Regions from separate parts of the Pseudoalteromonas sp. PB2-1 genome, predicted to be linked through region 2. Evidence: riboswitches for the same ligand, from Rfam matches in the RefSeq annotation. Region 2 holds a riboswitch; the other holds the start of a gene.

Region 1 (16,205 bases), 1.7 Mb from region 2:
ATAACCAATTTGACGTTGTGCAAAACTATGGCCAAGCAATAAATCATGCGCGCGCTCGTCGAGCATCATTGCAATCCTTTGTTGGCGATCTTGTTCAGTTATTTGCACAGGCGTTTTTTCGTTCATAATTGTTAATTCAATAAACTTAAGATTAGAAGCGAGTTAAAAAGTTAGCAAGTAGTTCAAGCCCCTGCTCTGTCAAAATTGCCTCGGGGTGAAACTGAACCCCTTCAAGCGCTAAGTTACGATGCATTAAGCCCATAATCTCGTCTAAATCATGGTTTACTTCAGTCCATGCGGTAACCGTCAATTCATTTGGTAATGTTTGCTTATCAACAACCAAAGAGTGGTAACGACACACACGAAGCGGGTTTTCAAGCCCAGTAAAAACACCTTGGTTGGTATGCTGAATAACGGATGTTTTACCATGCATCACCTGCTTGGCCCGAATAATCTTTGCTCCTAGAGCTTGTGCAATAGATTGATGACCAAGACAAATTCCCAAAATTGGAAACTGGCCTCTTAATTGTTCAACAACCTCAAGTGAAATACCAGCTTCGTTGGGAGAGCAAGGTCCTGGTGAAAGCACAATGTGCTCAGGCTTGAGCTGCTTGATTTCAGCAATACTGATTTCATCATTTCGTTTTACCAATACATCTTGATCTAAGCGCTGAAAATACTGCACTAAGTTATAGGTAAACGAATCATAATTATCAATCATTAACAGCATTGCGTGTAACCCAGAAATACGGACTCAAAATAATGAGCGCGTATATTACCTCAAGCACTAAAGAATGTCGGCATAAATGCCCTATTCTGAAGCGAATAAATGTGCTGCAAGTGCCGTTTTTTCATCTTCATCAAGCTTTTGTGAGCATTTATTATTAAAATCATAGCGCACCAACACTGTTTTACCGACTGCGCAACATGTGCCCTGCTGCCAAGCTTCTTGCCTCACCACAAATGAACTTGAACCGATATGCTCCACGCTTGTCTTTATTTCAACCTCATGGCCGTAAAAAAGCTCACCAACAAAACTGACTTCAACCTTAGCAATAATCAATTTCCAGTCGTGAGGGTTTAAATCAGGTGTAAAAAATTTAAAAATAGGAACACGCGCTGCTTCAAACCATACGGGGAGTACGGTATTGTTGATGTGCCCTAGAACATCCGTTTCGCTAAAACGAGGCGAGATTTTTTCTGTAAACATAGTAACCCTATAAAAAATATAAATAAAAGGTAGCTCATGACGGACTTTATTCGTGTATACGAAAACGCCCTTAGTAAAGAATTTTGCGACAACTTTATCACGCTATTTGAACAAAGCGCGCATTTAAAGCAGGGCATGACCTCTGGCGGTATCGATTTAGCAAAGAAAGATAGTCATGACTTATATCTGAGTAATCACCCAGAATATGCTGAACAATTAAAACACATTCAGCAAGTCACTGCTGGTTACGTCTTTAAATACATTGAAGAGCACATTTTCATGATGATTGGTGCCTTTGGGTTGAAAGTGTATCATCCGAAAACAGGAAAACCAGTTGATTTAACACACGATAACTATGAAGAAGTCGGTAAACCTCAACTGCCACTATTAGTCCAGCAAATTTTTAGAATGGGTCCTATTCAGGCACAAAAGTACGACATTAATAAAGGTGGCTACCCGTATTGGCATAGTGAGGTATACCCACAAATTGGCCATAACGAAGCCTTGCATCGTGTGCTGTTATTTATGTTTTACTTAAATGATGTCGAAGAAGGCGGAGAAACAGAGTTTTACTATCAACAACGTAAAATATCACCAAAACAAGGTTCTATGGTAATAGCGCCAGGTTACTTCACGCATACTCACCGTGGCAACAAGCCCATTTCAAATGATAAATATATTTTAACGTCGTGGATTTTATTTAACCGCGCAGAACAAATTTATGGACAGCCGCAGTCGTAAACTTGTTATATTAGCTATCAGAAACGACATTCTGATAGCTAACTAGTAACGTGTTTACATCTTTAATAACTGATCAAATAAATCGAAAACCTGATCGAGTTCTTCAATAGTGTTGTAATGCATACAACCAATACGTACTACACCGCCGGTATCTAATACACCTAGCTGCTTACATAAACCTTGTGCATAGAAATTACCATCCCACACACAGATATGCTGTTTGCCTAAAAATTCAGACACGATACGCGGCTCGATACCTTCAAACGTTAGAGCAAAGGTCGGTGTACGCTCTTCTAAACGCGCCAAATCATTAATACCAAATAACTTAATACGTGGGTAATCTGCTAAGCGAGTTAAGAAATGCTTACTGAGTGACATTTCGTGTTGTTTAGTGATAGCAAAAGCGGCCGCGAGTTTTTCTCGGCGTGCATGACTGTCATCAAGCTCACTAATTGCAGCAATGTAGTCAACCGCAGCAATAAGGCCAGCCAGGGCTTCGAAGCTTTGTGTACCGGTTTCCCAGCGACCTGGCGCAATATCTTTTGCAGGTTCAACTTTGTATGGTGTGAAACCTTCAAGGTGCTCACGTTTGCCATATACAATACCAAGGTGAGGACCAAAGAACTTGTATGCAGAGCAGGCTAAGAAGTCGCAATCAAGTGCTTGTACGTCTACCAGCTCATGAGGTGCATAGTGAACGGCATCAACATAAACGAGCGCACCAACAGCATGTGCAAGCTCAACGATGCGTTTAATGTCATTAATTGAACCTGTGGTGTTTGATGCATACGTCACTGCTACAAGCTTTGTTTTGCTTGATAAAAGGCTTTCAAAGTGGGCCATGTCTAAGCTGCAATCAGCTTCGTTGATAAGCGCCGTTTTTACTGTCGCACCTTTATCTTTAGCAGCTTGCTGCCACGATGAAACGTTTGAGAAGTGATCAGCATTGGTGACAATAATTTCATCATTTTCAGTCCAATCACGCGAAATTGCACGGCTAAAGCTAAACGTTAAGCTTGTCATGTTTGCACCAAACACGATTTGCTCTTTAGATGGCGCATTTAGTAAATCGGCTGCAGCTTGACGAGCGTTTGCCATTAACTCAACCGTTTTATCACTTGAGAAAAATGCACCGCCTAAGTTTGAGTTGTAGTAACCCAAATAAGCAGTCATGGCACTTAAAACTGACTGTGGCACTTGAGAGCCACCTGGGCCATCAAGGAAAATCGGCGACTGACCTGCAACTTGTTGCATAAGTGCAGGAAATTGGCGACGTAATTGCGTTAAGTTCATGCTATCCCCTTACGCAGTTAGTACGAAGCAATCAAGGTAAGCTTCTTTGCTTGCGTCTAATTTATTCATTGGCGTTGCGTTGTGCCATACTTCACGGTCATTAATAAGCGCGAACATGCCGTCTTTAATTTCCATTTTGAAACATGGCTCTGCTTGCTGGTGTTCATACACAAGTAGCTCACCACCTTCTAGGTTTTCGTGTGATACACCACATACACACACGTGATCAAAACCATCTTGGTGAACACCTTCAGGGGCAGCAGGTGTGTCGCTGTCGATCGCAAGCATTCTAAATTGATGGATTTCAATATCGCGGTCATCGCTAATACCGGTCATATCGCGGAACTGATTAACGATTTGCTTCATGCCATCAGTGGCTAATAAGCTATCTTCTAGATTTTCATAGGTACGCTCAACATTACCTTGAAAGGTATTGATAGAGTCGTCTTGTACGAATGCTTTTGTTGGTTGTAGTTTTAGTTCGCCATCAACAACTTTAATTACTGAATAACGACGCTTACGAAATTCACCATCTGCGTATGGATTAGCAGGAAGGTTAGCAAAAGAAGGCTTTACTGCGTCAATATGTGCTTGGCTTACAAAGCGAAGTTGTAAGAGGTTCTGGTTGTTTAATGTAGTCATAAAGATCTCGCCTTAAATGTTGAGAATATTGGCGAGGATTTTAATGCAATTGAAGGGAAAATATTGCGTTATTATGTAAACTCTATGCAGTTATTGATCAATTTTAAGATCGATAAAGTCAAAATAATGAAAATTTAATCTAAAATATAAAAAGCCCGCAAAAATGCGGGCTTTAAAGTAAAAATACACTATTTACTTATTAAACAGCTTGCTGAATGATTACTTCATCTGCCTTTTTCGTATACTGAGGCATACGGTGGAAGTTTAAGTAACGGTAAGTATCAGCTGCCGTTGCATTGATCTTAGCTGCGTACTCTTGGTACTCAGCAGGTGTAGGAAGTTTACCTAAGATTGCCGCTACTGCTGCAAGCTCTGCTGATGCTAAGAATACGTTTGCGCCAGTACCTAGACGGTTAGGGAAGTTACGCGTAGAGGTAGACACAACCGTTGCTTTATCAGCAACACGTGCTTGGTTACCCATACAGAGTGAACATCCTGGCGTTTCGATACGTGCACCTACACGGCCAAAGATACCGTAGTAACCTTCGTCAGTAAGCTGGTCTTTATCCATCTTCGTTGGTGGTGCAACCCAAAGTTGAGTTGGGATTCGACCACTGAAACCATCGAGTAGTTTACCTGCAGCACGGAAGTGACCGATGTTAGTCATACAAGAACCGATAAATACTTCATCGATTTTCTCGCCAGTAACGTCTGAAAGAAGGCGTGCATCATCAGGATCATTTGGAGCACAAAGAATAGGCTCTTTAATGTCTGCAAGGTCGATTTCAAGTACATGTTTGTACTCTGCATCTGCATCCGCTTCCATAAGTTCAGGGTTAGCTAACCACTCTTGCATTGCTGTGATACGACGCTCAATAGTACGAACATCACCGTAACCTTCAGAGATCATCCACTTAAGCATTACGATGTTTGACTCTAGGTATTCAGCAATAGACTCTTTAGAAAGCTTAACTGTACAACCTGCCGCTGAACGCTCAGCTGACGCATCAGAAAGTTCGAAAGCTTGCTCAACAGTTAGGTGCTCAACACCTTCAATTTCTAGTACACGACCAGAGAATTCGTTGATTTTACCTTTCTTCTCAACGGTTAGAAGACCTTCTTTGATACCGTAGTAAGGGATAGCATGAACGAGGTCACGTAATGTGATACCTGGCTGCATTTCGCCTTTGAAACGTACTAAGATTGACTCAGGCATATCAAGAGGCATTACACCTGTTGCCGCTGCGAATGCGACTGCACCAGAACCCGCTGGGAATGAAATACCAAGAGGGAAACGAGTATGCGAGTCACCACCCGTACCTACTGTATCTGGTAATAACATACGGTTTAACCATGAGTGGATTACACCGTCACCTGGACGTAGTGACACACCGCCACGGTTCATGATGAAATCAGGAAGTGTGTGGTGAGTGTTTACGTCGATTGGTTTAGGATAAGCTGATGTATGACAGAAAGACTGCATTGTTAAATCTGCAGAGAAACCTAAACAAGCAAGGTCTTTAAGTTCGTCACGGGTCATAGGACCTGTTGTATCTTGCGAACCAACAGTGGTCATTTTCGGCTCACAGTATTGACCTGGACGTACGCCAGGCATGTTACATGCTTTACCAACCATCTTCTGAGCTAATGTGAAGCCTTTACCAGAATCAGTTACAAGAGCAGGTTTGCGGAAGATATCTTCAGCTTCCATACCTAGTGATGCACGCGCTTTATCCGTTAAACCACGACCGATGATTAGTGGAATACGACCACCAGCACGCACTTCATCAAGAATTACGTCTGATTTTAAAGAGAAAGTAGAGATTACTTCATCAGTACCGTGACGCTTAACAACACCTTCGTATGGGAAGATATCGATTTGGTCACCCATGTTTAGCTCATCAACAGGTAGCTCAATTGGTAACGCACCAGAGTCTTCCATTGTGTTGAAGAAGATAGGGGCGATTTTACCGCCTAAACATACACCACCAACGCGTTTGTTAGGTACGTGAGGAATATCATCACCCATGAACCAAAGTACAGAGTTAGTTGCAGATTTACGAGAAGAACCCGTACCAACTACATCACCAACATATGCAAGAGGTAAACCTTTCGTTTTAAGCTCTTCTAGCTGTGAGATTGGCCCCACTTCACCTGGTTTGTCAGGATTGATGCCATCACGTTCATTCTTCAGCATTGCCAAAGCATGTAGTGGAATATCTGGACGTGACCATGCATCAGGTGCTGGAGAAAGGTCATCCGTATTTGTTTCGCCAGTTACTTTGAATACCGTAACTGAGATTTTTTCAGCAACTGCAGGCTTGTTTACAAACCACTCTGCATTTGCCCAAGACTCGATTACTTGCTTAGCAAACTCGTTACCTGCTTTCGCTTTTTCTTCTACATCGTAGAAAGCATCGAACATTAATAATGTGTTAGATAAACCTTTAACAACAATTGGTGCTAACGCTGCGTCATCTAAAAGATCAATCATAGGTGCAATGTTGTAACCACCTAACATAGTACCAAGTAGCTCAGCAGCTTTTTCTTTTGATACCAGTGGAGAGCTCGCTTCACCTTTTGCAACTGCAGCTAAGAAACCTGCTTTGATATAAGCAGCATCATCAACACCAGGTGGTACGCGGTTAACAAGAAGATCAACAATAAACTCTTCTTCGCCTGCTGGTGGATTTTTAATTAGTTCAATAAGATCAGCCGTTTGCTGAGCATCTAATGGCGCTGGTACGATACCTAACGCGGCACGTTCTTCTACGTGTTTACGATATTCTTGTAGCACAATATTGCCCTCTTGGTGACGTGAAAGTACTCGGTAGTATTAAACTAAATACCAAATATATAACCCAGTACTTATAGTATTCTGACGATTGATTATAAAGCTTTTAAGTATAGATGAAAATCCATGCTGCGGTTAGGCACTTTATATTCACTATAAATAGCATGAATAGTAGTTAAAAAAAAAGCTATTCAGATGAATATTTATTAAGTAAGAATCATTCTTATTTTGGGCATAAAAAAACCCAGCCACTTGGCTGGGTTTATCAAAACTTACAACTCACTATTAACGCATAACTTTTACACGTTGAGTTGATGTTAATTGTGCTTCAACACGACGGTTTTCAGCGTGAGCTTCTAAAGTGTTTGCTTCATTCTTCAAACGCTCTTCACCATAGCCTACAGTTGAAATACGATCTTCAGAGATGCCGTCTTTGATTAATTCATCAGCAACATCATCCGCACGCTTCTTAGATAGAGTCATATTGTACTCAGCATCACCTACTGCTGAAGCATGGCCTTCTAAAACAACCGTTGCGTCTGTGTTTTCTTTCATGAAGGTAGCAACTTCAGCAATGTCATCAAAGTAGCGTTGTGGAACGGCTGCAGAGTCATGAGCAAAGCTAACTAGTAGGCTAATTGTTACTGGCTTCTCTTCATATAAAGTACAACCCGTTGCATCTACAGCATCTGTCATCGGCGTGTTTGCACATTGGTCATCAGCATCAAGTACACCATCATTATCAGAATCTGAATCTGTTGGCTCTTGAACAACAACTGGAGCTGGCTCAACAGGCGCCGCTGGCTCGCTTGATTGACCGAATAAGTAGCTTACACCAAACTTAGCGTTTAAGTCTGACTCACTGAACTCTAAACCTCGGTAGTAAGATGTTTCAAAGTTAACTGATAGACCTTCAGTTACAAAGTGCTGGTAACCTAAACCAATATTTGCAAATGTACTTTTCTCGTACACATCAATTTCTTTCAGACCTAATACACCGTAGAATGGACCACCAGAAAAATGGTGCAGCATGTCAATGCCGTATCTATCCATGTCCATGTCGTACTTATCACCCGTGATTAGGTGTTCAGTATCAATATTTCCATCAGCGTACTCTAAACGAGCACTCCAGTAATCTGAGAATCGGTAACCAATCTCAGCACCGAAGCCCGTTGCATAACCAGTTCTCACGTTAGGTGAGTAATCTGTTGCAATCCAAGATGCATCGTAGTAGTCACCGAATACACCGATATAAAAACCTTCTTTTTCTGCAGCAAATGTTGATGCACTAGTTGCAGCTAATGCGATCGCCATTGTAAGTGATTTTAATTTCATTGTTTCCTTCCCATTTTCACAATTAAAATTTTCAGCTAAGTCATCCCAGCCCATTTTATAAGCAGAATACTCTTCGTTTTGTTAACCTATACTTAATAGGTAGCAGGTTATACTACTAACTCAAATCATAGTTTGATTCAGGTCATTAGAAACTATAGGTGATAATATAAAACTTACCTAATACTATAGTTAAATCGTCATTCAAATTAACAATGCGTTATTATTGTTAATAAATAATTACTATAAATTAACTAGAAAAAATAAACCTAATAACAGGGCGCGTTAACTTAAATATAAAGAGCGTTCTGTCATATTTTTTAGCGTAGATGTTAAATATTACACTTAGGCACAGTCGCTAACAATCAGCCTTTTCTGGAATTTTTTAAGTTCCACAAAAAGTTTGATAATTCGCATCACCTTCCTTAGGAGGCGCGTACCAATGTGTATTTTCAGCTTTATAAATATAAGGATTTGATATCACTTTCAAAAATGCTTCCAATGAAGCGCTTTTTCCAGAGCCCTCATATTCACCTATAATCATTTCGATATTATGGTTGCGTGGAATGACTGCAGGATTAACAGCACGCATCGTTTTATAACTTTGAGTAGATGTTCTTAAAAACCATTTTTTATACCATTCTTTTATATTGGCAGGTATGGTTACCTGAGACTGTAATGACTCAGTCAAAAGATTAAATGTGTTGGTATAATCCAATTTATGTTGCTTCATTAACGTCAACAATTCAGAAACAAGTATATGCTCATCTTCTTCCATGCTTTCTAAGCCCAGCTTTTGTTGCCACATCAAATTAAAGGCATCATTGAACCGAGTTGAAAAACTATTTATAACCGCCGAAAGGTCTATAAGCGCTTGTTTTTCATCTTTAAATAAGAGCAATAGACTTTCAGCTAGGCGTGCACAATTCCAATTAGCAATCGTCGGCTGATTACCAAATGCATAGCGCCCTTGGTGATCAATTGAGCTGAACACAGTATCAAAATCAAAGTTGTTCATCATAGCGCAAGGACCATAATCAATGGTTTCACCACTTATCAAGGTATTATCAGTATTCATAACTCCGTGTATAAAACCGACACGCATCCAACTTACTATCAACTCAATTTGTTTGTCTTGTACAGCTGTTAAAAAGTCAATATAGCGCTTTTCACCCGTGCTATTAATTTCAGGAAAATGACAACTGATAGCGTAATCGACAAGCTTTTCTAACCCTTCTATATCACCCTGTGTTGCTAAGTATTGAAATGAACCTACACGTATATGGCTTTTAGCTAAGCGAGTGACGACTGCACCAGGTCGAGGAGGATTGCGATATACCGTTTCACCAGTAGTCACCACAGCTAAACAGCGTGTAGTCGCGATACCTAGCGCATGAAGCGCCTCACTCATAATGTACTCACGTACTGCAGGGCCAATGGCACAGCGACCATCACCACCGCGCGAGAATATAGTTGCTCCCGCCCCTTTTAATTGCATATCCCACAATGTGCCTCCTTGATCCTCAATCGCACCAAGCAAATGCGCTCTGCCATCACCAAGACGCGGTGAAAAATGACCAAACTGATGACCTGAGTAACCAAGTGCAACCGGAGCAACGGCGCTATCTATCGTTGAACCAGATAGCAATTTAGCTAAAAGTTCGCTGTCATGTTTAATTAAAAAGTTATCAGCCAGCCTATCATTGAATAGCAGTAATTGCGGCTCAGCAACGGCGCTCGGCATATCTTTAATGGCAAGCAGTTCACTAATATCTGTGTATCGAGTTTGCAGTTTCATAGCTGTCCTTAACGTGTGGCTACACCTACGCGGTTATCACCAACCCCATAGGCCACAAGCTGACTAAGTGCTTGCAGGCTATAGCCACTTTGCTGTTGTAGTTCATTGAAAAAATCTTGCGCTGCTTGTAACGATTTTTTAGTTTGTAAGCCCCCGTCTATCAACTCGTGAGCACGCAAGTAGGTTTCTACATCGCGAGAAAGTAAAAAGGTATCTTTACCAAGCGCTCGCAAAGCGTAAGGGCCAGTATTCCCTCCTAAACGCGCACCATGTTTTTTAAGATAGGCCCACAAGCCAATAATATTGTCAGTTGGCCAATCCGCAATAAACTGGCTGAAGCTGCCATGTTTCTCAGCAACTTCGTGGATCATGTATGCGTTTTCTGGGATCGTTTGTACTTTTTTAAAATTACGAACTATGCGCTCGTCACTGGCTTTTTGCTCAAGCATATCCGGTGGCATCATCAACAATTTTTCTACGCTGAAATCCCAAAACACGTCGCGAAAACCTGCCCACTTGTTATTGATAACAGACCAATAAAAGCCACTTTGAAAAACTTTACGTGTGAACTCTTCTAACCATAAATCGTCATGCATTTTGGCAATATCAGTATCATCGAGCGGGTTTGATAACAGTGTCTGCAGCATGTCTTCGCTGCCCTTTCGAGATACGGCTCGTTGATAAATATCGTTAAATTTTTCCATCATTTTTCCAATTTATTTGGTTAACGCTAAGTGTACGTAAAAACACGCTTATACGTAACCATGTTGCAAAATCGGTCACTAAAAACAAACCCTTCGCCTTGACACCTAGATGGCTAAAATGCTTTAATCGCCGAATATACCCTATTTAACTATGTTGGCTTTAACCTTTAAAGCGAGCATAAAGGGCTGGAAGAGGTGCGTTATTCAGGTAGCGTATGGGAAGAGCACAGACTCTGTTGATCATACGTGAGGGGAATTAACGCCGAGAAGTAACACCGTTTGTGAGGTGCTTATTTCGGGCGACTGGGCTGAATCCCAGCGACTGTCACCAACAATAGCAAAGTGCTATTGATTAGTTTGGTGGAGAGCTTCTGGTCTTAGTATAATAAGGCCGTCGCGTCTTTATTATTTTAAGCCCATTCGCTCTTCGAATTATACCTTGTTCGAATGACGACATGCGGCTCCATTCAAATGTTCCCGCATAAACTCTTCGAATACCTTATAAGTTCGTGAGAGATGATCAACAATTTTGATTTAAACGACTATCCATTATGGACAGCGCTTGTCACGCCATTTTCTGAATCTGGCGAGGTCGATTACACGGCCCTTGAACAACTGGTGGCTGAGCAGCAAGATGCAAATAACGGCATTTTATTACTTGGCAGTACTGGTGAAGGACTGGCGCTTTCACTTAAAGAGCAGCAAGCCATTGTTGAGCATGTTTGCCAATTAGCACCGAGTGTCCCCCTCATGGTTGCTGTAGGCGGCATGAACCTTAAACAACAAATTGCTTGGGTTGAATACTGCAATCAACTCCCTATTCATGGCTATCTATTGGGCTCACCTCTGTATGCAAAACCTGGGGTTGTTGGCCAAACACATTGGTTTGAAAGCCTACTTAACGCAAGTCATCACCCTTGTATGTTGTATAACGTACCTGGAAGAAGCGCAGTTGAGATTGCACCGCAGGTGATCAAAAACCTTGCTGAGCACAAAAACCTGTGGGCTTTAAAAGAAGCCAGTGGCGACATTAGTAAATTTGAAGGTTTTAGAACGGCATCGCCAACACTGGCCATTTTCAGTGGCGATGATGCACTTATGCCATATTTTGCTCAAGCTGGTGCAAAAGGTTTAGTGTCGGTTGCCGCGAATGCTTGGCCGAGTCAAACCCATGAGTTTGTTAAACGCAGTTTAAGTGGTCAATACCCAAATCTATTCACCGATTGGTCGCAAGCAATCCAAAGTTTATTCGCTGTGGCAAACCCAATCCCCGTAAAAGTACTGATGCACCTGCAAGGTAAAATAAATACCCCGCATTTACGTCCGCCGCTTACGCATTTAGAGCTTGAGCAAACAGACGGCATCACCCACGCAAACAACACAATTTTATCTTGGAACTAAAAACAGGTTTTATCATGAGCTGGTTAGAATTATTAAACAACTTAGAATCAGGCGCAGTTCGCGCAGCAACACAAGACGAGAACGGCAACTGGCACGCCAATGTTGACGTTAAGCAAGGCATTTTAGAAGCTTTCAAAAATGGCACGAATACCGAGTTCCCAGGTGGTTTTGTTGATAAGCACAACTTAGCACCACAAGGCTTTGCAGCCGATGCAGGCGTGCGTATGGTACCAGGTGGTAGCAGTGTTCGTCGTGGCGCACACGTTGCCAAAGGCACGATTATCATGCCACCAGCGTATGTAAATATTGGTGCTTTTATCGATGAAGGCACGATGGTCGACAGCCACGCACTAGTGGGCTCATGCGCACAAGTAGGTAAAAATGTCCACCTAAGTGCAGCAGTACAGTTAGGTGGCGTACTTGAGCCAATTGGTGCCAGCCCAGTGGTGATTGAAGATGATGCATTCATCGGCGCAGGCTGCGTTATTGTTGAAGGTGTGGTTGTGAAAAAAGGTGCTGTGCTTGCACCGGGTGTGCGCTTATCTGCAACTATTCCCGTCTACGATTGTGTGAATGAGCGCCAGCTAGATAAAGGTGAAGCGATCCCAGAAAACGCGATTGTGATCCCAGGCTCTCGCCCTGCTTCAAATGCGTGGGCTCGCGAGCAAGGTCTAAGCATGTCTTGTGCACTGATAGTGAAATACCGTGACGAACAAAGCGATGCATCATTATTGTTAGAAGAGGTTTTACGTTAATGAGCTTTTTGAGCACGCCCATCAAGCAAGCGGTTGCACACGTTTCAACGCATCTTGATACGCCATTTTTTATCTATGATTTAGATAAATTAACTGCACATTTAAATCAACTGACTGCGCAAACCGATGTGAAACTTTGGTATGCCGTTAAGGCCAACCCACTGTCTCGCATTATTCAATGTTTAGACAGCGCAGGGTTTAACTTTGATGTTGCAAGCAAAGGTGAACTTGAGCAAGTACTTGCTCAGGGCATCGATAGCGAGCGCGTGCTCAACACAGGGCCTGCAAAGAGCCCTGCACAAATTTCACATTTTATTGCTCGCGGCGTACGTACCTTTGTGGCCGAGAGCATTAACCAAGTGCGCTGGTTAAACGAACAAGCAATGAAAGCAAATTGTCAGTTGCAAATTCTATTGCGTGTACAACTGCGTTGGCCAGACAGCGAAAAGAACCCGCTTGGCGGCGACAGCCTCACTCCTTTTGGTTTGGGCTGTGATGAGTGGCAAGCTCTCACGGTCAGTGATTACCCAGCTCTTAGCTTTGACGGTCTGCATATTTTCCAATGGGGCAATATGCTGAGCACTAATAAGCTCGCAGAGTTATGGCGCACGATGATTTCGCCATTACAACAGCTGGCTAACTCACTAAGTATTAATCTTAATATTCTCGATTTAGGCGGGGGCTTAGGCATCCCTTATACCCAAGATGCTAACCGACTTGATTGGTCTGCACTTATCGAGACCCTCGCGAGCATTAAAGCTGATGCTGGTGTCAAAGAGCTTTGGATGGAACTTGGCCGCTATGCGGTGGGCGAATGTGGTCATTACGCAACCCCAGTCGTTGAGCGCAAAGAGAATTACAATCAACAGCAGGTGATTTTATCAGGCGGTATTAACCATTTACTTCGCCCTGCAGTGACAAGCCAAAATTTTCCTGCGGCGTTATTGCGTAAATCGACAGCTGAACCTAAGGCAATGACTTTATACGGCCCACTTTGCACCGCCCTTGATTGCTTGGGTGAACACCAATTAGCAAGCGATTTAAATGAACAAGACTGGTTGGTATTCAGCCAATGTGGTGCATACGGCTTTACCGAAAGTATGCCGTACTTTTTATGCCACGAATTAGCGGCTGAATATATCCTTGAACAAGGCAATATTGAGTGCATCCGTAGCGCTGAAAATGCCAGCTATTATTTAAGGTAATTGCCATGAGTAAAGAATTAATCAGCCAAGAGAATATTGTGGTTGGCGAGATTGCCAACGGCCTACCACTGACAATCCCTGTGTATCGCTTAAAAGGCGATGGCTCAGGACCAAACGTGTATGTACAAGCCAATATGCACGGCGCTGAAGTACAAGGTAATGCAGTAATTTATCAATTGCTTGAGCAGCTAAAATCACTCAAACTGCGTGGCGATATTACCCTAGTGCCTTATGCCAACCCTATTGGTTGCAACCAAAAATCAGGTGAGTTTACCTTAGGTCGCTTCGATCCAATTACGGGCACCAACTGGAACCGTATGTATCGCTTTAACAAAGCGTTACCATCACAAATTGCTGAACAGCACAAAGACAGTGATGATGCGACCCTTAAAGCAGCGTTTAAACGGGCACTCGTTACTGACATTGACAGCCAATTAACGGGCCCAGATTACAGCCTAACAACCGGTAAACGTATTGCCCTTAACTTGCAAAAGCTCGCCCATCAGGCTGATATTGTTTTAGACCTTCACACTGGGCCTATCTCAAGTCAGCACTTATACTGCCCTGAATACGCTAAAGGCAGCGCCCGCTATTTCAACATTGAGCATGTGTTATTGATCCCGAATGATTTTGATGGCGCGATGGATGAAGCGAGTTTCTGTCCTTGGTGGTCACTTTCTGAAGAACTTGCCAAACAAGGCCGTAAATTTGCTGTTCAAGTCGAAGCATTCACTGTTGAGTTAGGTAGCCAAGAAAAAATCGATTTAAGTGCAGCACTTGAAGACGCAAATAGCATTTTAAGTTACCTCAACCACAAAGAGGTATTGGTTGATGCAGCATATCAACCAAAAGTGATGACACGCTATGCCAGTATGCTTGAAGATTATATTGCTTACTACGCCCCCATGGGCGGCATGGTCGAATACCTTGCCCCGCTGGGTGGCCATATTAAAGCGGGTGAACCTATCGCCCATATTCTACGAATGGAGCGTTATCTATCAGAACAACCATTGCAAACACTCAGTTTTGATAAAGATGCAATTGCCATTTTACACTTCGCGTCAGCAAGCGTGAATCAAGGCACCGAATTATATAAGTTTTTTACCAACGTATTTGAGCTATAAGCTCACCTCTTCTCATTGCGTGAGAGTCACGGCTTAGGCCGTAACAGCAGAGCCCCAAGTTTCGCTTGGGGCTCTATTTACCTAAAAATTTAACAATTCAGTACAAGTTCACGGTTACTTATGTAAAAATCGTTATACTTATCTCAACTTCACCTCTATTCAATAAGGAAATCGCAATGGGATGGCGCATGTGGCTAGCTGTCGCTAGTTTACTTTCTGTACCTGTTATGGCGCAGACTGAAGAAACAAAAACCAATGAACAAGATGACGCGCTCGAATTAGTAAAACAATGTATTTTAAATGAAGCGATTGGCGGTGACGGTAAACAAACACTCGAAGAACTTCGCAAAAAATGCTCAGACTTAGATGAAAGTAAAAAGCTTACTGCACTTGATAAACGAAAAGCACGCGAGGAAGTAAGTAAAAAGAACCGCAATGTAATCACGCCGCATAAACGTAACTATATCTTGCCACTGTCTTACGTATCGCACCCAAATACTCGCCCTTTTGACGGTTTGAAGGATCTGGCAGAAGAAACAAATGGTGAGCCTCTCGATAACCTAGAAGTAAAATATCAGCTATCAATTAAGGTACCTGTCTTTGAGGGCTTCTCAGATAAAGACCAAGGTGTGTATTTTGCGTTTACGATGCAGTCGTTTTGGCAGTTTTACAACAAAGATATTTCGTCACCATTTCGTGAAACTAACTATGAGCCAGAAGTTTTCTGGATAAACTACCTTGATGAAGAAAATGTCTTGTGGGGAGATGAAATGGCAATTGCGATTGGTGCATCACATCAATCAAATGGCCGCAGCCAACCAAACTCACGTTCATGGAACCGTATTTATGCCAACTTTTTATGGGAAAAAGAGGGGTTCGTGTTTGGTTTCAAGCCTTGGTACCGCATCCCAGAAGATAAAAAAGACGATGAACTAGAAGCCAGTGGTGATGACAACCCTGATATCTATAAATACATGGGTTACTTTGAGTTTTCTGGCGCTTACCGTTATAACGAACATGAATTCAGCTTTATGACACGCAATAATCTAAACTCAGATAATCGCGGGGCAATTCAACTCGATTGGTCTTTCCCTCTTTGGGGCAGGTTACGTGGTTATGCACAGTACTTTAATGGTTATGGTGAGAGTTTGATTGATTACAACGCCGATATTGAACGCTTCGGCGTGGGTATTCTGTTAACTGACT
Region 2 (16,205 bases):
CTGCAAGGTATTTTTTAAGAACAGCGGCAACTTTAGTTATATCTTGATCTTTGGAAGCATTTATTTCGAATGCTAGTGAGTTTTTGCCATTGTACTTAGAATATTGTAAGCCTTCTTCAAAGCCATCATTAATCGTTGCCACGTCGCCTAGTAATACTTGCGCGCCATCTGGTAGGTGTAATAAAGGCAGGTTTTCGAACTCTTTACCACGATACGCTTGGTTTTCAACTCGCATCGAAATATAACCATTTTCAGAGCGAATTTGACCTGCGGACATATTCGCTGAAAAACTACGCACTGCGGTTGCGATATCACGGAAAGTTAAACCATATTCGCGTAGTTTATCAGGGCTAATTTCAATGCCAATTTCGTAGTTTAAACCACTATAAAAGTTGACTAAGTTGATTTGCGGTAAAGCTTGTAGCTCGTCTTTTATATCATTGCCTAGCTCTTTGAGTTGGTAGTTGCTCATATCGCCATACAGCGCAAGGATCATAACCTCTTGCTCAAACTTGTCGCGGCGAACAATTGGGCGTTCCATCTCGGCAGGGAAGGTGTTTATTGAATCCACCTGCATCTTGATTTCATCAAGCACTTCTTGCGGGTCGTATTTTTCTTCTATTTCGACCCATGCTTGTGAAAAGCCACGATTTGAATAAGTGATTAAACGCTTTATGCCTTCGAGCCCTTCTAAAGACTCCTCGACCTTAATGGTAATACCTTCTTCAACCTCTTGTGGCGCAGCACCTGGGTAAATTGCTTGAATGCTGATCCAATTACTTTCGAATTGTGGAAACATTTGTTTTCGAACTGACATCGCAGTAAGCAAGCCGCCCACTAAGATGAAAATCATCAGCAGGTTTGCCGCAACAGGGTTACGAGCAAACCACGCTATCAGGCCTTTTTCTCTGTGTGTGGTCATGGCCTTATTCCTCTTTAAGTGCTAATTGTGTTGTCGGTACACTCAATTCAGCGTTATCGAGTTTTACAGCCATGCCTTCTGTGGGGTACTCAAGTGCAGAGGTAATTAACTTTTCACCATTAGCCAAGCCATTATCGGCGATCACCATGCCATTTTGCTCACGCACGATATTCAGCGTTTTGAATGTCAGTGTTTCGCCATCTTGTAGTACAGCGACTTTTTTATCTTTAACTAAGTGGTGCGGTACGACAATCGCGTTATCGAGGGCACGGCCTTCAATCGTCGCATTAATATAAGAGCCAAAGCGTAAAGGTTGCTTTTGCTCATAAGGCGTTGCGACTTGAGCAACTAAGTAGTTCATACGGCTACGTTGGTCAACAACACCTTCGCTGCGAACAATAGTTGCTTGCCATGTTGTTTGTTTACCTGCAAATTCAGCACTGATTGACACATTTGCACCAATGCCTTGGTTGTTTAGATATTGTAAGTCTTTATCAGCAACTGGAAGACGAACCTCTGCTATAGAGGTTGAGCTTAAGCTACCAAAGCTACTGCCAGGGTTTACCACACTGCCTAAGCTAATTAATCGCTCGTCGATAATGGCATCATAAGGTGCTTTAATGTAAGTGCGCTCTAAATTACGTTTTGCACGTTTTACACTCGCTTGTGCAGCGCGGTAGCTTGCTAATTTTTCAGCAAGCTGAGGTTTGCGTAAATATAACTTTGACGGAATAACTTGGTTTGAGTCACCTTTGATGCGATCCCATTCAGCTTGCGCTACAGATACCTGCGCACGTTCAATTTCAAGGGCCGAACTTGCTTGAGCAAGGCCGGCTTCTGCTTCGATTAGTGCTGCTTCGTAATCATTTGGATCAATACGTGCTAGAATGTCGCCTTGCTTAACAAATCCACCTTGTACAAATTGCTCAGACAGTGACACAACTTGGCCACTGACTTGTGCGACTAACTCCGTGTGGTTTTTTGGCTTCACGATTCCATGTGATTTTACATCGAGCGTAATAGCATCAAAGTTCAATGGTTTTATTGATACAAGCGGACGGTTGTCTTGTTCTGGTTTTTCGACCGGCGCTTGCTTCATCGAAGCAAACGCAAAAGCCATTCCTAGGCCACCGACTAATACGGCGATAGGAAGAATGATTTGTTTTTTACTAGCCACGGGATAGTCCCTCACGGTTGACGGTAATTAAAATAAACTTGATAGGCTAAGCATACGCAATAAAGTGTTTACAAGGCGTTTGAAGATGTAACAAAGCATTGCACATATTACAAAGACGCTACAAAGGTTCTATAAGGGGTACTCAATGACAGATAAAATGACGTGTAGATTAGGCTGTGGCGCCTGTTGTGTTGCACCCAGTATTAGCTCACCGATCCCAGGAATGCCTAACGGGAAAGAAGCGGGAGAGCGCTGTATTCAGCTTGATGATAACAACCTATGTAAATTATTTGGTGATGCCTCAAGGCCAAAGGTATGTAGTGACTTTTCTGCCACCATTGATGTGTGTGGCACGACTAACGAACAAGCATTGTATTTAATTACTGAACTTGAGCAGATGACTTAGTTTTGCTTAAAATTTTATAAAATCGCTGTCTAATTAAAAAGTTGTGCTTTAATAGATAACAATTCTATTTGCATGAAAGAACCTCTAGATGCCAGCGTTAGAAATTATACTATTAGTTATCTTTCTTATATTCCCCGTTATAGATTTAGTATTAGAAAAATATAAATCGAATAATAAAAAGTTTGAATATTGTAAAACATCAGCAGTACTGTGGTGCCTGACAGGGTTGGTAATTTTCTTTTATTATCAAGGTGAACTATCAGTAACCCATCCATTTATCTTGCCGAACACTCTATGGAAGACTGTATTTGCTGGCACTCTTATTCTTTTATTTATTATCTATATGATTTATGTGATGTACACAATTGTGCAAAGTGAAAAGATAAGGAACGACATTGCAACTTCTTTAGAGCATAGCGGCGACTCTCTTAATGATTTAATGCCGGAGTCTCGTTCAGAGCTTTTTATGTTCACCTTTATTGTTTCAGTGACAGCGGGCGTATGTGAAGAACTTATTTTCCGTTGGTATTTACTAAGCGTTATTGAATTACACAGCAATTGGGTTATAGCAGTTATTGGCAGCAGCATGGTTTTTGGATTATGGCATTTTTACCTAGGCTGGAAGCATGTAATTAAAACTGCATTAATAGGTTTAGTGCTTTGTGGTTTATATCTTTATTTTGAAAGTATTTTCTTCGTTATTTTGATTCATATATTGATGGATGTGTATTCAGGGCTAGTTGCTTACTTTGCAAGGAGAGAGTTGCCAAGGAATGCTGATTAAACAACAATGCCAATCAAATTGACTGGCATTGTTGTTTTTGATTACCAAGTATAGGTAGCACTAAGAGTATATTGCTCGCCGCGCCCTGGGGTACCTGGGACTTCTTCAAATGATTCATCCCAAATGTTGTCAGCAGCAAAAGTAACAAATACATTTTCAAACTGAGCAGGAGTAAACTTTAGCGTTAATTGAGTAAAGAAGGCTTCATCGTCAGAGTTACGTAAGCGGTTACTATGTTGCTTACGCCATTCGTTATCGATACGCAGCTCAAGTACATCCATAGGCTGCCATACAGCGCCAAGTGTTACACGGTGGTCAGGGTAGTTAAGTGCATAAAAGCTGGCATCAATATCAGCCGTGCCATAGTCTTCGGACTTTTCTAAATAGGTGTAGCTGGCAATTAGCTTTGTGTTTTCAAACGATTTATTCGCCAAAAACTCAACGCCTAAGGTGTCTATATCAACTGGGTTTGCAAAACGGGCTGAGGTTGCATCAAAGCGATATGTCCAATCGGTAAGGTTTTTATCTTTACGATAGAAGATAGCTGAATCTAAACGCCAAGATGACTGTTCAATCAATAAACCTAGCTCAAGGTTATCGGTCGTTTCGCGCTCAAGATTGTAGTTACTTCTAAATAATCCGCCCGTTTCACTGCCACCAATTGCGGTGTAACCAGGTACTTGTGTTGCTTCGGCGTATGATGCGTACCAAGTATGTTCACTGCCATTTTGATTAGCTACTTTAAGGCTGGCATCGGCAATAAATGAGGTATCTGAGCTATCACGGTTCGTATCATCAAATGCAGCACCAACACGTAAAGTAAGCTCTTTGTTCGCTGTAAGAGCTGTCTTGTACTCAGGCAAGATACTTAGCTTGGTGTAATTGCGTGATGTAAAGTTGTTTTCAAGAGACGTTGATTCAATCTCATCAGCAATAAATTGCCCAGCATAATTAATTGCATAGCTACTATTTAAGCGGTGGCGTCCAGAGAGTGCCAATGATTTAACCGTGGTTTCATGAAATGCTTCAAACATAGCTGGGTTTTCACGAGACAACACGTAATGGTCGTTATGTTTACGATAATAACCTGTTACTTCAAAACTATTGTTCTCACCATACATTTGTTTATGGTTTAGCACCAATAGCTTGGTTTCAAGATCTTCGGTTTCGTTAAAATTAAATGGCGTGTAAAGGTTCGGCCAACCAAAAAATTTCTCTTGGCGTCCGAACATTAAATCAGTTTGTGATGAGTCACTGGCAAGTTGAATGCGCGCTGAGGCACGCTCAAAGTCGTGATCGCCATTATCAATTGAGCCATCACTTTGTGAGTTTGAATACTCACCTTCAAACCCTAACCGCCAATCCGGCATAGTTTCAAGCTTTTGGCTGTGGGCAGCATGAATGCTTAATAAGTTAAAGTCATTTGTGCCAGTGCCAAGTGAAACACTCCCAGTGCTTGTAATAGGGCGCCAGCCAAATGAAACTGTACCAACAGAGCTGTTCATGCCATACAGTGCGTTATCAGCACCTGTTAAAATGGCAGGGCCGGTAAGCATTTGTGGCGCAACAGGAATTTCAGCGAAGTAGTGACCCGATTGTGGGTCGAATAAGGTACTACTGCCAACACGAAAGCCGGTATTTTCAAAAATACCACCACGGATGGTTACATCGGCTTGTGCTTCAGCCATATTGCGCGATTGCAAATCTACACGGGGGTCATATTCTAAATTTGAGACAGGCGCATCAAAAGTGCCGACAGGCTCCTTATTTGCGGTTGCTGAGACTTCAACGGTGATTTGTTCAATATTGTTTGCGTCTTCTGCTAGCACTGAGCAAGTGACGAATAAAGCGGGAAGTGTAAGCTGTACTGCGCGTACCATCTAAAACTCTCTTGAATGTATTTGATTTACCTAGGGCAGTGAATACTATAGGCGCTCACTGCAAAATTGCGGCTATTGTATCTGAATCACTCAGTTATACCACTCCAACCAGATTTCAATAGGTAATAAAAAAACCGCTAAGGCGCGGTTGTGTAATTTAGAGCAGTGTTTATTGTTTAACCGCATCATATTTGCCAAAAAAAGTGATGATGAGCGCAATAAAAATGCCTATAAAACCAATGACTGAAAAAGCTAGGCTATATTCAGTTTTAATATTAAAAATATTAAGTAAGCTCGTTATTAACAATAGAGATATACCAACGATTTTTAAAATCGTCTGTGTTTTATTTAAGCAAAACCATGCGTGACAAGAGGGACATTGATTTTCAATAAAGAGGCTGTTTTTGTTAACCTTTTTTATATCTTTAGTCGCTATTTTAGTTTTACAGTTTGGGCAAGTTAATTTCATTTTATTCCTTTTTGGGTCTTTTTCTCTAAGACCTCTAATTCCATTTAGAGTTACTTTCAGCATCATAGCAAACTTTAATCATCACAAACAAAAAAGCTCACAATTCGTGAGCTTTTAAACGATGTGTTAACACTTTACTGCTGCGGTTTAGGTGGGAAGTTACTTAGAATATTAGCAACTGTCTCTTTAATTATCTCAGTGCGTTTTTCAGGTGTTTGGTTCTTTTGCAAACGACCTTCTTTTGCACCACGCCAAACTAGTTGGTTAGAAGCGCGGTCTACCACGTCTAAAATCAGTGTGCCTACTTCATACTCGCGAGTAGTTGTTTGCGTGTTGTAACCCATGCCCCAATAGTTCCAGCGTGCGCCGTAACCGACATTAAAGGTATCAACGTCGATTTTTTTATCAACCGATGCATGGTAGTTAATAAGTACATCTGCTTGTGCCATATCAACAAGTTTCATACCGCTTTTTTCAAGCTCAGCATTAACGGCTTCACGTACACGTTTTTCCATTAACGGGCTAATTTGGTAGTTTGCAACATTCTTAGTTAGGCTCGCGTTAGGAACCCAAGAGAAAGTTTGATAGTTGCTAAAGTCTGCTGATTTGTCGTAATCCCAATCAGGGGTTTTGGCGCAAGCCGCTAAAAGTAATACAGCCGTGGCGATTAATAAGTTTTTCATACTGTTTGCTCCTTGGCAAAATTTCCACTACTTATTTGATAACATAACACAAAAATAATTCAACTGAATGATTATTTATTTACTATGGCACATTTCAAAAAAAGTACTGTAATTGATTGTAAATGCTGTCATCCATGACATGTTGTATTAAGTACTGTGTTCTACTTCGATCCAGTCTTTTTCGTCTACCCAGTTTTGCGCGCCATCTTTTACTGTACGAATAGGTACAATGTAGTCGCAACTTACTTGTGGTTTAACAGAAGCAAAAATCGGCACAAAACCAAAGCTCAGAGCCGTTTCGATAATTGCTTTTTGGTTTTGTGGGTCGATATCTGCCGCTTCATCAATATAAATAGGAATACGATACAGGTTTTGTTCTTGATCACTTAATAGATAGCGAATGAATAGCATGCCGCATAATAGTTTAATAGTGATACGTGTACCGTTAGAACCTGCTGAATCGATTTTTTCGAAGTGCTCAGTGTCACCCGCACGATTCACCACTTCAAAACGAATATCGAATAAGTCGGTCAGTGTTAAACCGGCTTTTTCTGAAGCAAGCTTAATTAAATGATCTTTTGCTTCGTTTACCGCAGATTCGCTATAAGGCTCTTGGCTTAATAAATCGAGGGTATCGCCTTGCTCAAACTGATTTGAGGTACTGATAATGGTATCAATGCTATCAACCAGCATCTTGCGCGGAATAACATTAATTTTGAATGCTTGAAGGTTAGAGATTCGGTGTTGGCTAATCCCTTTATTAAAGCTATTCATTTCGCGGCGTAGGCGGTCTAAGTCTTCGCGCAAGCCTTTAATGGTGGCGGCGACTTCGGTTAACGCAACACGACCTTGACGCTCAACGGCATCACGCTCGTTATCAATGTTATGAAACGCGCTAATAAGCTTTTCGTATTTAGTAAACTCATCGTTTTCGTTATCAAATTTAGTAATACCCGCATTGTAAATATGCATGTAGGTGTTACGTACGTTGATATCAAAGTTACGTAGCTCTTGGCAGTCTTTGTTAAAGTGATGGATGAGATCGCTTAAGTTATCAAAATCAATACTGATTTCAATCATGTATGGAGTCACTTTGCCAGAGTAAAAATCAAGCGTGTGATCGATACGCTCAGATTTAACTTGGCGTAGCCGGTCAGCTTGGCGCGCAAGCAAATCTTTTTTCGACTTGATAATTGAACGACGGTCGCTAATTGAGCCACTGTTCTTTTGAATGTCTTGCAGGTAGTCGTCAACTTGTTCGCGCTCTGCATTTAATTGCTCTTTTAGCAAAGTTTGCGCATCGACTGATTGCTGCATCACTTCAAATTGTTCAAAGCGTTTTAAGGCTTCTTCAGAGGCCATTAGTTCATCATATAAGGCATCTTTTTCTTTTTGTTTTTCGGCGACATTAGCAGCCACTTCGCGCTGTTGTTTAAACTCTTTTAGTGAGTTTTCAAGGGCGGCGAGTTGCGCGGTTAGTTGCTCTTTATTTTCACCTGTTTGCATTTGCACAGGACTTAGCTTTTTAAGTTTAATGCTTGCGCCAGGAAGAGTCAGTACACCGCCTTTCACATTTGCCGATAACTGCTCTAAAAATTCACCAAAGGCATCTTCGTCTGTGATCTCAACATCACCATTGCTGGTGGTGGCAAATGATAAGATATCAGGGTTTAGAATACGCGAAATCTCTTCAACTTCTTTCAAAGATAAATCTTCACGCATACGGGTGAATAAATTGAACTCGAGGTTCTTCAGTTGTAGTTTTAAGCTCTTAATTTGCTTTTGTGTTTCGCTAATACGGTAATCTAGCGTGTGCAAGCTTTGACCTTGGGCACTGCTCAATGAATGCGATAGCGATTCATAATCTTGCTTAAGCTGCGTAAGGCTTACTTTTAAAGTGGCCTTGTTAACTAGTTCAAATTCAGATTTAAGCGCTCGATAGTCTAAAAACCACTGTTCAATTTGAGTTTGTTTACGCTCAATATCACGGGATTGCTGAATATACAGCTGCTGCTTTTGGTCAAACTCATGCTTTTCGTGCTCGATATCTTCAAGGGCTATATTCAGCTCAGTGAGTTGCTCTTGTTGATAGGTTTCAAAGTCAATCAGTGCTTGGTCAATTTTTGGCGCATAGGCTGCAAGTTTGCCTTTTAAAACCGTTTGGTTTTCAAGCATAGATTCAAGGGCGGCGATTGGCTCTTGCATTGACTCAAGGGCTTTTAATTCACGTTTAGCGCGATTCACTTTATCGAATGAACGTCGCCATACTTCATAAAAATCAACCCGTGAGTTTGACATATGACGTTCAAAAACACGTAGCATAAAGCGCTTAACATCACTGGCACCTAATTTATGCAAGTTAAGGATACGGCGGAAAATCTCTTTGTAAATCGCTGAGTCTTGTACGTTATTAAGCGGGATCATCTTTAAATTGATATCGCCATCAAACGGGGTTGCGCCACCAGTGAGTAGGGCGTTTAGCTCTTGCGCTTTTAATTCAATTGGATTGAAACCTTGCTCTTTTAAGTGATTAAAAAGCTTGGTGAATTTTACAATGGTTTTGCCTTGGGTGTAGTGCTCAAGGTCTAATTTACCTTGATAGCAAAAAAACTGATGCGCGTAACCGGCAATTTTACCAAGGCCAGCAACACCAATCACTACAGGGCCATTAGGTAAATCGGCTTCGAGTAAAATATAGGATTGATCTGACGAAAAGTAGAATTTTCGGGTTTCGTCTAAATCGTGGCCATCCCATTCTGTTAGGCGTAAATCATTAATCAGTGGAAATTGCAGGGCATTAATCACCGAGCTTTTACCAGTATTATTGGGTGCACAAATTGAGCTGCTTTTATCCAGAGGGATCACGCATTTTGCATAGCCAGCGGTATTTAAAAGCGCAAGTTTGCTGAGTCCGTAAAGGCTTTGGCTTTGCATTATTCGTCCTCTCCTAGGTAGGTTTCTTCGTTTACTTCCATTAATGCATCGATATAACGATAAATAGGTGCTTGCAACATAAAGCCGTTTTCTACTTCGCGAGCAAGGCCTAAACGCACCATGCGAAGGTACACGTCTTTACGTAAATCTGAGCCTGAGAAGATTTCTAATTGATCAAACAAGTGTTTGTTGATTTGCACTAAGGTTTGCATTAGTTCAAGGTCGTTTACCTCGTCAAACAAGGCACGCATTGGATCTTTACCGGTATTGGCATAGTGCTCAATCAAGATGTAGATAGTCAGTGCGATGGCACGCGAAATTTTCCCCATGTTTGGGGTGCTTTCGTCGCTGCCAAAATAGTAAAAGCCACGGCTATCATGTTGTAGGTCATGGCCAAGGGCATTAAATAACGCACGGTAAGCGTCAATGTGTTGATCAAGCTCTTGCCACATCAGCGTGTCTTGTTCGCTAATTTGGTAGCCTGATGTGAGCTTTTTATTAATAGCTTGCAGATGTGTTAAATCATCTAAATTAATATCTGTCATGGTTATTGCTCTGTTGCTTTTTTATCGTCAGCAATCGATGAGTTAAATGGGTAAAGAGAGAAGTGTTGCTGGGCAATTTTTATTTTTACTTTCTCTTGGCTTTGGCTGATTTCAAGGTCGCCATCGCTAATTAATTTTTGATACAAGAACAGCATTTCGTCTGCTTCTAAATCTGGGTAGCTTTCATCTAAGAAATTAAGCAGCGGCTGAGCTTTTTTGCTGGCTTTTTTGAAGCGTTTTTTAAATTGTGTTTTAACGTCGTTGTAATCAGGGATATGCGGGCTTTGATAGGCAGGCACGTCATCATGTTCAGGAAGCTGATATTCATCGTGTTCAAAGTCAACTAAGCCTGCCATATAGGCCACGATATGACGTTGTTGCCCAAGTGAAAAACGCTGTGCGTCTGAGACAAAGTTAGGCTGTACTGCACTTAACATGTTATCGACGCCATTTTTACGCACTAAACCAAGCACTTTGGCCGCTTGGCGAGTAATTAGGTTGTTGCGTCGTAACTCTTCACGCAGTGGCATCAACATATCGGCGCTTTTGCGTAAACTTTCACGGCCAACTAAATGCATTTCTAGAATACGGGTACGTAATTGCTCAAGCATCCGTTTGTCTTGATATGACTTACCAAGACGGTCAATTTGCTCGATTTGCGCGCTAATTTGCGCTTCGATGGTGTTAAAGCACGCGTGGAAGTCACCACGAATATCAACCATTTCAAGCATAGGTTCAATGTATTCATCAAACGCTTCGATTACTGCTTGATAGCGTTTTTGCAAAGATTGCACGGCGTTGTCAGCTTTCGCTTGCTCAACAATGTTTAAAATCGCATTTTCATTATGGGCAAACAGCTTCATTATTTTGCGTACCCGATCATCCATAATCCGGCTGAAACGGCGAAGCTCGTCGTAATCTTCTATTTCACCCGCTTTGGCAAGGCGGTTGCCTAGGCGCGCTAAGTCATCAACTAATACGCTGATTTCTTGGGCAAGACCCAAATGTTCTTCTTGCAATAAAAAGGTCGCAAAATCAGCGATAGCACGGTTGATTTCTAATTGTGACGACTTCGCAAGAGGAATAATGATATCTTGATTTAATAAACGATTTGTTTCTTTATAAATACGTTCATTTGACCAGCTTGGCTGTTTTTGTTTTATCGCATTTTGTACGTCTTTTAAGCTGAAATCAGCCATCTTAAAACGTTTAAATAATAGTTCTAACACCCCCCAATGCTCTGTAAGGGTATTTAATAACTTTTTAGCTGGGATCATATGGCTCCAGTAAATCAAAATTTTGGTGTTAGCGTTTAGTAGTAATTTATCTAATTGAGAATAGTTTTATGACTTAGATACTGCTAGAATCCGCGCCGAAACACTCGAATTACAATTTTTACATTATTATAAAGGTTGTTCAAACACCATGGTAACCCCACTTATCCTAACCCTGATAGCGGTGGCATTTTTGCTTATCGTTATAGAGGATATTATCCATGTAAACAAGGCCAAAACGACGCTTTTTTTTGGCACTTTATGCTGGATTATCTTGTTTATCTCTCCAATTCATGGGCAAACCCCAGAAACTATCCAACATCAACTTGATCATAATATTTTAGAAATAGCGACGTTGTGGTTATTTCTTATGGCTGCAATGACCTTTGTCGCTTATTTAAACTCGAAAGGGTTTATTCAAAATATTGTGCATAAAATTATGCCAAATCAAATCAGTGAACGGAAGCTGATGTTTTTGATTGGTGGTTTTGCGTTTTTATTTTCATCGATTTCAGACAACATAACCGCGACTTTAATCTCGCTTGCGGTGGTGATGTCACTGAAATTAGACCCTAAAAAATTAATAAAATATGCCACCTTAATTGTATTTAGTGTGAACTCGGGTGGGGTATCGCTTATTACAGGTGATGTAACGACCTTAATGATATTCCTCGATGAAAAAGTCACTATTGGTAACTTGTTATTACTTATTGTGCCTTCGCTTGCAAGCGTCGCATTACTGGCTGTGATGTTATCAGCAGGAATGTCAGGTAATGTGGTATTTGAAAAGCAAATGGCTCGTCGTATTGAAAAAACCGACATTACCATTGCGGTTATCTTTTTCTCGACCATTATTGCCACCTTAACTTTGAGCGTTCTTTATAGTGTGCCACCGTTATTAACCTTTTTATTTGGTTTATCATTAATGTTTTTGGTTGCGCAATTTTTGATGCGCAAAAAAGACGTAAACAAAAAAATCATCGACTATATTCGTGAGATTGAATACGACACACTGTTGTTCTTCGTTGGGGTATTACTGTTAGTTGGTGCACTGAAAGAAGTGGGTGTGTTATCTCAATTTACACATTTATATGAGCTTATGGCTCCTGAGTATGCGAATTACTTAATGGGCTTGTTGTCGGCTGCGGTTGATAACGTGCCACTAACAGCTGCATTACTCAAAGCCGACATTGTTATGAGCCCTCAGCAATGGCTGTCATTTACTTATGCAACAGGGGTTGGTGGTTCAATGCTTATTATTGGGTCTGCCGCGGGTATTATTGCGATGAGTAAAGTCAAAGCATTAACGTTTATGAGTTATTTAAAAATGTCGCTGTATTTATTAATAGCCTATACAGCGGGTTATTATGGCTCACACCTAGCGGGAAGTTTTATTTAACACTTGACAGCTAGACGTCTAAACGATAACTTTCAAAGCCTGCTTTTAACAGCAGGCTTTGTTATTTTAACCAAGTGTTAACTTAACATTCAGAAGAGGTGCGATACTTAGGTAGTTAATGTGAGGTGACGAACGCCAATGACCATTAATGAGGGAAGTACTCGCCGAGAAAAATAGCTGGACGTCACGGTTATTTTTCGGTTTATGGGGCTGAATCCTCAAAACTGTCACCAAACTAGGTGGAGAGCTTCTGGCATGGACTACTCTTTATTTTCAAAGCACCCCCTTGCCGAGTTCTTCTTGAATTACTGTGGATAGTTTTCCACAAAAGGAGACGACATGAATACCCAATTAGCCGCCAACACAAAATCAGATTACGTTGTTGCAAAATTTGGTGGCACCAGTGTAGCTAATTTTGATGCTATGAGCCGCTGTGCAGAAATTGTATGCGCGGATAATCAAGTACGTATTGTTGCTGTTAGTGCCAGTGCGGGCGTTACTAACCATTTAGTTGCATTGTGTAAACGTGATTTGAGCGCGGCTGAGCGCGATGAACACATCACGGGTGTTATTGCTATTCAAGAGAATATTTTAGCTGAGCTATCGCTTGATGCCGATTTAGCTCATGGCTTTAATGAGACTTTAAGAGCATTTCAGGTACTTGCTACTGAAGGGATTAAATCAGCGGCAGAGCAAGACGAGCTGCTAAGTTTTGGTGAGCGCTTATCATCGTATTTATTTACGCAAGTGTTGCGTGGCCAGGGTTTAGATGCGGTGCGATTTGATGTGCGTAAAGTATTAAAAACAGATAGCCAATTCGCTAAAGCCACTCCAAACATTGCTGCAACAGCTGCTGCTGCAAAAAAACATTTAGTGCCATTGTTAGCTGAGCAAGTTGTAGTAACACAAGGGTTTATTGGCAGTGATGAATATAACCAAACAACGACTTTAGGCCGTGGCGGCTCAGATTACAGTGCGGCATTACTGGCTGAAGCAATCAACGCAAAGAGTGTGCATATTTGGACGGATGTGGTGGGTATTTTCAGTACTGATCCGCGTTTATGTGTAAAAGCTACACCTATTGCAAGGCTTAGCTTTGATGAAGCCGCTGAAATGGCTACCTTTGGGGCAAAAGTGCTGCATCCAGCTACTATTTTACCGGCAAGCCGCAGCCATATTAGTGTGTTTGTAGGTTCAAGCCGTGAGCCACAATTAGGCGGCACATGGATTGAAAAAGAAAAGTCAGAGCAGCCAGGTATCCGAGCAGTCACGCAGCGTAAAAACCAAATTCTTTTAACGGTTAAAAGCCCAGAAATGCTTCTTGCGAGTGGTTTCTTAGCGCGTGTATTTACTATCTTAAGTGAATTTAATATTTCGGTTGATTTGGTTACTACCTCAGAGATCAGTGTTGCAATCACGTTAGATAACGCACCGAATGCATCACGTCCTGAGCTGGATCAAGCTTGTTTAGATAAGCTTTCTGAGTTTTGTCATGTGTCGGTTGAGAATAACTTAACGCTGGTGGCTCTAATTGGCTCTGAGATTCAACTGCGACAACAAGAGACCAACTTAATGCAAGTATTGAGTGATTTTAATATTCGTTTAATTTGTCATGGTGCAAGTAAACATAACCTGTGCTTTTTGGTGGAGCAGAGCGAGTCTGACCTTGTTGTTCAAGCTATTCATAGTCGATTATTAGAAAGCCAAGTCGCGGCATAGGTCGTTAAAGTTAATAAAAGAGCACTGCCAGTCAGTGCTTTTTTGTGCCACCACGCTTATGTCAAAATCATTCAGTGTGTTACTTGAGGCCGTGAGGTTATGTTTTTCGATTTCAGTAAACACATTCGGGCTCAAAAGTTTAGCGATAGGTTGCGATGTTGCTTTGGCAAGCGCTTCTTTTAGTGTCCAAATTCTAAAAAAACATCCAGCTTGCTCATTTATATCGCTAAAGCCACTTATTAAATTAACTTCATTGCGATCGTAAAAATGTTTGGCGAGCTTCACAAAAGGGGCGTGTTTTCGAACAGTGTTCGATATCAAAACCAAATTGATCTTGCTCGGGGTTAAGCGCTGCACCAATAAAACCACGGGAATGTGATAAGCAAGCCCAAATTGGTTCACTTAAAGGCGAGTGAAGCTTCAATTTGTTGTCTACGTCATCAAATTGGCTCGAAATTGCGCAAAGTGGTGTGTTTTTAAGTAAAGGATTGCTGCGTTTTAATAAATACTTAAGCACTAAGCGCGTGGCAATATACTCTTGCTTAGCGGCTGGCATTTTGCGCTTTGTAAGTACACTAAGCTCGAATTCACTGAGTAACCTTTCAATGGGCAGGGAGCTGATATTGATACGTGAAGCATCCATAAGTACAACTTGTTTATCAGTTGAACTTAGCCCTGAATCAATTTTTAAGGTGTTAGAAAAATAGTGACTGCTCATGGTTTGTGGCTTTTACGAAACCCTACAATTAGATTTGTTTATTTTTACAGCAAATGCTCTTGTATGGGCACGAACAAACGCAAATTGTTTACGCAGTTGACTGTAATTATGGTTTAATGAGGAAAAATAATAACAGAAATGTAGATGTATGGCACAAGTTCGTGATGGCTTCCAAAGTCGTATTGGTTTTGTACTTGCCGCTTCTGGTGCGGCAGTAGGTTTAGGTAATATTTGGGGGTTCCCAACGCAGGCGGCAAACCATGGCGGCGGTGCATTTTTACTTGTTTATTTTATCGTTATTTTCTTATTAGCACTTCCTGCTTTGTATACTGAGTTGTATTTAGGCCACCAAGCGCAGGCAAACCCAGTTAAAGCGCTATCAAGTGCATGGCAAGACACCGCAGCCAAAGTTGGAGCTGCAGCTGGTTATATAGGCTTGTTTGGCGCTGTTGTGATGCTGAGCTTTTATTCAATCGTTGCAGGTTGGATGCTCGCGTACGCACTCGAGCCAATTGCCAACTTTTTTGGTCTGACTGAGTTAAGTCACTTTTTACACAGTGATTCAATGGCACGCAACTTTGTGTTTACGCCATTGATGCTTATTCTAACCGCAAGCATTATTTTAAAAGGGGTTAAATCAGGTATCGAAACTTGGTCACGCCGCTTAATGCCATTATTGCTAGTGTTATTAGTGGCGTTAATTGGCTACATAGGCACTCTTGACGGTGCAATGGATGGTTTTGCTGCTTATTTAGTGCCTGACTTTAGCCAAATTCTTGATGCGAACCTAATTATTGCTGCAATGGGGCAGGCGTTCTTTTCATTGTCGCTAGGCGTCGGCTGTATGATGGTATACGGCTCATATTTAAAGCCTGATGCGAACTTACCAAAACTAACAGGCACCGTTGCATTACTTGATACGGGTGTGGCATTTTTAGCGGGTTTATTGATTATTCCGGCTATTTTTGTTGCCCAGCATAACGGCGTAGAAGTGTTTAGCGGTGGTAAGTTGGTAGGCGAAGGACAGTTGATTTTTGCTATTTTACCTGAGCTATTTAGCACCATGGGACAAGTAGGCTTAGTGGTTGGTTTATTATTTTTTGTGTTGATGTCGATTGCATCGGTGACTTCAACCATTTCATCAACCGAAATTCCAGTCGCATTTTTAGTTGAAAACCATAGTATTGAGCGTAAACAAGCAACCTTATTTGTTACCTTAGTGGTGTTTATTGCTTCATCGCTGATCATCCTTAACTTTGATTGGTTATTTGGCTTAGTGATTATGGTACTAACGC

The links. A riboswitch is a leader RNA that binds a small molecule or an ion and turns the genes downstream of it on or off. The one in region 2 is predicted to bind lysine.
Region 1: it holds a riboswitch for lysine, as region 2 does, so the genes downstream of both, dapA (4-hydroxy-tetrahydrodipicolinate synthase) here and lysC (lysine-sensitive aspartokinase 3) in region 2, are expected to answer to the same signal.

Annotation. Positions count from the first base shown of each region.
Region 1 is NZ_CP090667.1:241,092-257,296, reverse strand. Features, by position in the region: gene L0Z67_RS01260 (HDOD domain-containing protein) at 1-102, opposite strand, end outside; gene L0Z67_RS01255 (anthranilate synthase component II) at 152-730, opposite strand; gene L0Z67_RS01250 (thioesterase family protein) at 812-1,210, opposite strand; gene L0Z67_RS01245 (2OG-Fe(II) oxygenase) at 1,247-1,951, shown strand; gene L0Z67_RS01240 (cysteine desulfurase-like protein) at 2,006-3,244, opposite strand; gene L0Z67_RS01235 (2OG-Fe dioxygenase family protein) at 3,254-3,886, opposite strand; gene acnB (bifunctional aconitate hydratase 2/2-methylisocitrate dehydratase) at 4,086-6,683, opposite strand; gene L0Z67_RS01225 (OmpA family protein) at 6,966-8,015, opposite strand; gene L0Z67_RS01220 (protein adenylyltransferase SelO) at 8,398-9,810, opposite strand; gene L0Z67_RS01215 (DNA-3-methyladenine glycosylase I) at 9,819-10,514, opposite strand; lysine riboswitch at 10,697-10,893, shown strand; gene dapA (4-hydroxy-tetrahydrodipicolinate synthase) at 11,031-11,915, shown strand; gene L0Z67_RS01205 (2,3,4,5-tetrahydropyridine-2,6-dicarboxylate N-succinyltransferase) at 11,930-12,670, shown strand; gene L0Z67_RS01200 (PLP-dependent decarboxylase) at 12,670-13,875, shown strand; gene L0Z67_RS01195 (succinylglutamate desuccinylase/aspartoacylase family protein) at 13,881-14,999, shown strand; gene L0Z67_RS01190 (phospholipase A) at 15,176-16,205, shown strand, end outside.
Region 2 is NZ_CP090667.1:2,183,516-2,199,720, reverse strand. Features, by position in the region: gene L0Z67_RS10295 (efflux RND transporter permease subunit) at 1-922, opposite strand, end outside; gene L0Z67_RS10290 (efflux RND transporter periplasmic adaptor subunit) at 927-2,099, opposite strand; gene L0Z67_RS10285 (YkgJ family cysteine cluster protein) at 2,257-2,505, shown strand; gene L0Z67_RS10280 (CPBP family intramembrane glutamic endopeptidase) at 2,594-3,289, shown strand; gene L0Z67_RS10275 (TonB-dependent receptor plug domain-containing protein) at 3,331-5,169, opposite strand; gene L0Z67_RS10270 (hypothetical protein) at 5,339-5,704, opposite strand; gene L0Z67_RS10265 (DUF4136 domain-containing protein) at 5,773-6,321, opposite strand; gene L0Z67_RS10260 (ATPase) at 6,469-9,255, opposite strand; gene L0Z67_RS10255 (condensin complex protein MksE) at 9,255-9,800, opposite strand; gene L0Z67_RS10250 (hypothetical protein) at 9,803-11,077, opposite strand; gene nhaD (sodium:proton antiporter NhaD) at 11,226-12,473, shown strand; lysine riboswitch at 12,559-12,731, shown strand; gene lysC (lysine-sensitive aspartokinase 3) at 12,813-14,192, shown strand; gene L0Z67_RS10235 (4'-phosphopantetheinyl transferase superfamily protein) at 14,169-14,477, opposite strand; gene L0Z67_RS10230 (hypothetical protein) at 14,443-14,910, opposite strand; gene L0Z67_RS10225 (sodium-dependent transporter) at 15,059-16,205, shown strand, end outside.